3 regions of the Roseibium salinum genome follow, and region 1 is predicted to be linked to each of the others. Evidence: predicted binding sites of a transcription regulator. Region 1 holds the regulator's gene; each other region holds the start of a gene.
The links. Region 1 encodes PhoB, which activates phosphate uptake and scavenging genes when phosphate is short. Its sites were predicted from a motif close to TGTCATNNANCTGTCAT; they were not measured.
Positions count from the first base shown of each region.

Region 2: ON753_RS11530 (glycerophosphodiester phosphodiesterase family protein) is a predicted target of PhoB. The motif match lies at 1,218-1,234, and genes of this name have one in related genera.
Region 3: ON753_RS13340 (DapH/DapD/GlmU-related protein) is a predicted target of PhoB. The motif match lies at 976-992, and genes of this name have one in related genera.

Region 1 is NZ_JAPEVI010000003.1:2,267,053-2,269,318, reverse strand. It holds gene phoU (phosphate signaling complex protein PhoU) at 1-667, shown strand, start outside; gene phoB (phosphate regulon transcriptional regulator PhoB) at 740-1,438, shown strand; gene ON753_RS15050 (GcrA family cell cycle regulator) at 1,739-2,266, opposite strand.
Region 2 is NZ_JAPEVI010000003.1:1,517,241-1,519,506, forward strand. It holds gene ON753_RS11525 (FecR family protein) at 1-53, opposite strand, end outside; gene ON753_RS11530 (glycerophosphodiester phosphodiesterase family protein) at 401-1,120, opposite strand; gene ON753_RS11535 (YceI family protein) at 1,532-2,116, shown strand; gene ON753_RS11540 (cytochrome b) at 2,172-2,266, shown strand, end outside.
Region 3 is NZ_JAPEVI010000003.1:1,900,407-1,902,672, forward strand. It holds gene phnC (phosphonate ABC transporter ATP-binding protein) at 1-662, opposite strand, end outside; gene ON753_RS13340 (DapH/DapD/GlmU-related protein) at 1,057-1,683, shown strand; gene ON753_RS13345 (helix-turn-helix domain-containing protein) at 1,766-2,266, shown strand, end outside.

The DNA of each region.
Region 1 (2,266 bases):
GGAACTGACGGACATGGCCGGCAAGATCGCCGAAATGGGCGGCCTGGCTGAAAGGGCCTTTGCGGATGCCGTGTCCGCGCTGGTTTCGCAGGATCTCGAGCTGGCCAGAACCACCATCCGTCAGGATGAGCGCCTGGACGCGCTGCATCACGAAGTCGAGGTGAAGCTGATCGAAATGATCGCCCGCCGCCAGCCGCTGGGCCAGGACCTCAGGGAAATCACCGCGGCAACGCGGATTGCCAACGACCTGGAACGGGTCGGAGACCTGGCCAAGAACGTCGCCAAGCGGGCGATTGCCATCGACAGCGGGCTGCAGTCCAAGAAGCTTGCCATCGGCGTCGAGCACATGACCGAGCTTGCCCTGTCGCAGCTCAAGCAGGTGCTGGACGCTTATACCCGCAAGGACGCCGAAGCCGCGCGCCGGGTCCAGGAGGCCGATGCCGAGGTCGATGCGATCTACACCTCGATCTTCCGCGAGCTGCTGACCTACATGATGGAAGACCCCCGGGTCATTACCCAGTGTGTCCATCTCCTGTTCTGCGCCAAGAACATCGAGCGCATCGGCGATCACGCGACCAACATCGCCGAGAACGTCTACTACATGGTCACCGGTGAGCGCCTGCCGGAAGAGCGCACGAAGATGGACGAAACCATGGGTCCTGCCTGAACCTTGCTCGTTGAACGCCAGGAATGAACTGTCCGGCGCTCGGCGCCGGTGAGGGAAGTGGAGCGATACTGTATGCCGAAGGTGCTCATCGTTGAAGACGAAGAACCACTCAGCCTTCTGTTGCGATACAATCTGGAAGCGGAAGGATACACGGTTGAATCCTGTGTCCGCGGCGATGAAGCGGAACTCCGGCTGAGGGAAAGCCTCCCGGATCTCCTGCTCCTCGACTGGATGCTGCCGGGCCTGTCCGGAATTGAACTGTGCCGGCGCCTGCGTGCCCGTGAAGATACCGAACGTCTGCCGGTCATCATGCTCACGGCCCGCGGCGAGGAGGCCGAGCGCATTCGCGGCCTGGCGACAGGGGCCGACGACTACGTGGTCAAGCCCTTCTCCGTGCCCGAACTGATGGCCCGCGTGCGCGCCATCCTGCGGCGGGCAAGCCCGGAAGTGGTGTCGAGCATGCTGCGCTCCGGCGACATCGAACTGGACCGCGAAACGCACCGCGTCCGCAGGAACGCCAAGGAGATCCATCTCGGGCCGACGGAGTTCCGTCTGCTGGAATTCCTGATGACGTCGCCCGGGCGTGTTTTCTCGCGCGAGCAGTTGCTCGACGGCGTCTGGGGTCACGACGTCTATGTCGACGAGCGCACCGTGGACGTCCATGTCGGGCGCCTGCGCAAGGCGCTCAACAAGGGCAAGGCCAGTGACCCGATCCGCACCGTCCGCGGCGCCGGGTACGCCTTCAACGATCAGTTCTCGGCAACAGGCTGAACCGTAGAGGCGCCACTGCCGCGCCGCCCGCACTGCCGAAAACGGGCACCCCCTTCACGAATGCCCATAGCCGTGGTGCACCCGGCCTAGCCTAGCGACAACCTTTCCTTCGTCCTCCCGGACGGAGCGAAGCGCAGATCCGGGACCGGTGAGCCGAGGTCTGTCGTGTAGGATGGAAGGAGAACGGGCTTGCGGCTCTCCGATCCCGGCGCGCCCGGCTGGCGATGGAGATCGCAGGGTCAGAAAACAAAAATGCCCACCGGATCGGCGGGCACTTCAAGTCTGAGCTGAACTGTTGCGTCAGGATGCCTGGGCGATCACCTTGCGGTCGCGGCGGCGGTCGGCGACCGGCTGGTAGGCGATCTTGCAGTGGTGCGCGCAATAGGGCACGCCGGCATCCGACTGGCGGCCGCAGAAATAGAAGTCGTCCGTTGCCGGATCACCGATCGGCCATTTGCAGGTCCGCTCGGTCAGCGTCAGGATCGTTGCACGCTGGGAGATCGGGACCAGTTCCGCGATCGGTTCCGGTTTTGCTTCGGCCACCGGAGCCGGTGCGTAATCGGCCTTCAGGGCGGTCGCGCCGATCGATTGCGGCTGGGCGGCCGGTTTCTTCGGTGCCGAAGTGCCCGCGGGAGCGTTGGGTCGTGCGCGACGCTGTTTGGACGGGTTGGAGGCCGTTTTGGCGCGGCCGGAAAGGCCCAGCCGGTGCACCTTGCCGATCACGGCGTTGCGGGTCACCCCGCCCAGCTCGCCCGCAATCTGACTGGCGCTCAAGCCGTCGCTCCAAAGCTTTTTGAGAAGCTCAACCCGTTCGTTCGTCCAGCTCAT
Region 2 (2,266 bases), 750 kb from region 1:
AGGGAAACAAGAATGAGCACGGAAAGGCATCTGGCGAGCCTTCCAGCGAACAAGTTCAACTTTCCTGGATCCGCAAACTCCGTTAACAACTTTTGGCTGCGGCCACTTACAAGCACAGTCATCGCGATACTACCTGTTCTATTGCTTGGCGATGAACGCTACGGGATGCCGCTTAACTTAAAGTGAAAACAAACGACTAATCTGGATACAACTTTACGCTTGCTCCAAACACCTAAAGTTGTCTCAAAGATCAATAGACTATTTCAACGAAGGCAGCCGGCGACCTTCGAACTGCCTTGCCGCATGGCCGAAAGTATTTGGTAGCTGGTAGTATCGCGCCTGTGTTTCCGCGGACGGTGCGGCATCCGAACGGCGCCGTTGCCATCGTCGGACAGTGCGGTCAGGTGGGGGTTGCCAGTTCTCGCTCCACGGCGCGAAACGTCTCGACATGATCGATATTCATCTGTTCGATGCCGCTGCGGACAGCCCTTTCGAACACCGACCGGTCGTCGCCCGCATAAAACATCTGAGTGATCAGTCCCGCTTGTCTTGCCTCGGCTGCGAGCTCTTCAGTCAGATTGTGCTCGTTGAACTCGATAATCCGGGCTTCATGGGCCACTGCGCGGGCGACGGAACCGACATGTTCAAAAAGAACCATCCGCCGGAAATCGGGGACCTTGGCCCGTGTTGCCGCGCGGATCGCCTGGTCGAACGAAAAGGTCCAGGCCTCTTTCAGCATGCCCCGGACGGCCAGCAAGTCACGTACTTCCGCCGGATCGCCTTCCTTGATTTCGGCATAGGCCACGATCCGCCCCCGGCAGGCGTCCAGAAACGTGTTCAGGCGGGGAACCCGCTCACCGGCAAATTCCGGACTGAACCAAGAGCCGGCATCGAGCGTATCAATTTCATCCGACGTCATGTCGGCAAACCGGCCCGTTCCATCCGTCGTCCGATCCACGGTGGCATCATGCATCACGTAAAGGACGCCGTCCCTGGAGGGCCGCACATCGAATTCAACGACTTCAGCGCCCATATCGATGGCGCCGGCAAGGGAGGCCAGGGTGTTCTCCGGCGCTGAGAGACAGGCTCCCCGATGACAAACAATGACCGCATGTCTCATGCTTATTCTCCTCTGCCCTCAAGCTTGGCGCCCGGGACACTTCGCGCTGATAGTGAGCGCCATTGGACGAGGTTTGTCAAACAGGTGACCGATTCTGTTGATGGAATGATGACAGGCAAAATGTTTCGATATCTCAAATAGTTAACGAATCAATCAACCTTAGAATGGTCGGCCATGAGCGCTACACCGGGGCGGAGGGTCGCGAGTCGGCACCATCCCTTTCTGCGCGCGCGGGGCAGCCTTCCCTTGAGGTTTATACCATAGCCCGCTCATACACAGTTCACCGCTTGTCCTATGCATTGTTCAGTGGGCAGGAACAGACAGTCAAATGGCGCTCCGAATTTTTCCACCTATGTAGGGGCGGCAGCGTTCATGAGAGAACGCTCCCGATACACACTATGAGGTTTGACCATGATCCGTATTGCAGCTTCAGCGCTTGCACTTTCCATGCTGGCGGGCGCCGCCGTCGCCGAACCGGTTGCGTTCGATTTCGACAAGTCCCACGCCAACCTGTCCTTCTCCTACGACCATCTCGGCTTTTCCACGACCGAAGGCCGTTTCGGCAATTGGGACGGCGTCCTGTTGATCGACAAGGAAACTCCTGCCAATTCCTCCATCGAATTCACGATCGACGTGACGAGCCTCGACACGTTTTTCGCCGAGCGGAACAAGCATTTTCTCAGCGCTGACTTCTTCGATGCGGAAAAATATCCGACGGCCGCATTCACGAGCACCAAGGTCGAAAAGACCGGCGAAAACCAGCTGGAAGTTACCGGCGACCTGACCATCAAGGACATCACCAAGCCGGTTACGCTCACCGTCGACGTCACCACTTTCGGCGAACACCCGATGGCCAAGAAAGAAGCCGCCGGATTTGCGGTTTCGACGGTGCTGAAACGTTCCGACTTCGGTATGGACATGTATGTGCCCTATGTCGGCGATGAAGTGACCGTAACCTTCCACGCCGAAGCGCTGAAATCCGACGCGACCAACTGAGTTTCATGCCAGAAGAGACCGGCAGCGGCCGGTCTCCCTTTTCCGGAGAATTGCCATGCTGCGTAACACGCCATCAGGTTATGGGCGCATCGCCATCGTCTTTCACTGGACAATGGCGCTGCTGATCATCGGCATGCTCGCACTCGGCCT
Region 3 (2,266 bases), 370 kb from region 1:
CCGTCGCGCATGCCGATGACCCGGTCGCAATAACTGCGTGCCGTATCGAGCGTGTGCAGGTTGCAGATGACGATCTTGTTGTCGCGCTCGTGGATCTGGCGCAGGGCATCCATAACGATCTTGGCGTTCATCGGATCGAGCGAGGCGATCGGCTCGTCGGCGAGGATCATGTGAGGGTCCTGCATCAGGGCGCGGGCGATGGCAACGCGCTGCTGCTGGCCGCCGGACAGCTCCTCCGCGCGTTTGGTTGCCTCCTGGGAAATGCCCAGGCGGTCGAGCGCGGCGAGCGCGGCGTTTACATCGTCGGCGCTGAAGACGTTGAAGAGGCTCTTGAACGTGCCGTGGCCGTTCAACCGCCCGAGCATGACGTTGGTCACCACGTCGAGGCGCGGCACCAGGTTGAACTGCTGGAAGACCATGGCGCAGTCGCGCTGCCAGCGGCGCATCATGCCGCCCGTCAGCCGCAGGATGTCCCGGTCCTCGAACAGGATCTTTCCGGAGCTTGCCGGAGTCAGGCGGTTGATCATGCGCAGCAGGGTCGATTTGCCGGCGCCCGAGCGGCCGATAACACCCACCATCTGCGGCTTGCCGATATTAAAACTCACCCTGTTGACCGCGGTCCGAGACCCGAAGGTCTTGGTCACTTCCTGAAACTGAATCACGTGCCGGCCCCGTCCGTGTTTGTTCGTCGTTCCCGGCGACATGAGCCATCGGACCGTTACAGCCGGATGACACTTCCTTGACGGCACGGCCAAAGATTTGTGACGCTTGGGTGACGCCTGCGCCGCCGGCCCGGAAAAATTCAGGAAAACGGGGAAGTTCCGCCATGCGGCCGGAGCTTTGATGACGGCCTGAGCGCAAGCCCCGAATGCGTTTTTCTGCCCAGAGGATCGCAAGGATTGCCGAACGGGCATCTTTCAGATCCAGGTCTTCAATATCGCTCCGCTTCTCCAGATGGTGAATCAGTCATCCTCCCGTCACAGAACTGTCACTCCCCTTGTCGCCCCGACCGGTAAAAGGCTCTAAACCTTCCCTGCCGATAGTGATGGAGTTCCCATGTCTGCCCCGAGCCAGAAGCCTTCCCTGAGCGAAGCCGCCAATATTCACCCGGAGGCGCATGTCCTTGATTGCGAGCTTGGCATCTGGACGGAGGTCGGCGCGCGGACGGACATGCGCGAAAGCCGGATGGGGGACTATTCCTATATCGTCCAGGACGGGGACGTGATCTGGTCGACCATCGGCAAATTCTGCTCCATTGCCCGGCGCGTGCGCCTCAATCCCGGCAATCACGCGACCTGGCGCGCCTCCCAGCATCACTTCACCTACCGCGCGGCTGCCTACGGGCTGGGCGAGGACGATGCCGAGTTCTTCCAATGGCGGAAGGACGACTGGGTGACCATCGGGCATGACGTGTGGATCGGGCACAACGTCACCGTTCTTGCCGGCGTCACCATCGGCACCGGCGCGATCGTCGCGGCAGGCGCAGTGGTCTCCAGGGACGTGGCACCCTATACGGTGGTCGGCGGTGTCGCGGCCAGGCCGATCAAGCGCCGCTTCACCGAAGCCCAGGCGGAGGCTCTCATGGAGATTGCATGGTGGGACTGGAGCCACGAGCAGCTGAAGGACCGGCTGCCGGATTTTCGCCAATTGTCGATCGACGGCTTTATCGAGAAATACCGCTGAGGCGGTCTCCCGGCGGGCGAAAGTGATCTCTTTCAGCGCATGACGGTTTCAAACCGGCGCCCGACTGCGCTAAAATCGGCCCATGTCAGTTGAGACCGCAGTGCTGCAAAACAACCTCGGCCCGTCCTTGCGACGATGGCGGGTGCTGAACCGCGTCAAGCAGCAGGCCCTGGCACGGGACCTCGGCGTCTCGCAAAGCAAGGTTTCCCGCTGGGAGAGCGGCGCGGCGGAACCGGAAGGGGCCGACCGCCTGAGGATCACGCAGCTGTTGCGCGCCCGGCCCGAAACCGCTGCGGACCGGGCTCTTCTGGAGCTGGTCTCCAATGCCGCAGGTCCGGTCCACCTGGTCTGCGATCTCACCCACAGACTGCTGGCGCTCTCTCCTGCCCGCGCGCGGGAGTGGCATGTGCCGGTTGCCGACTTTCTGAACCGGCCGCTGTGGCGCTTCGCGACGCAGAGCATCCGGTCCAATGAATATCAGCTGACCGAGCATGGCTGGTTCGAGCCGTTCGGACCGGACGTCTGCTTCAGGACGGAACGCGCCGACTTTGCAGAGATGACCATCCCCGATAGCTGGATCAGG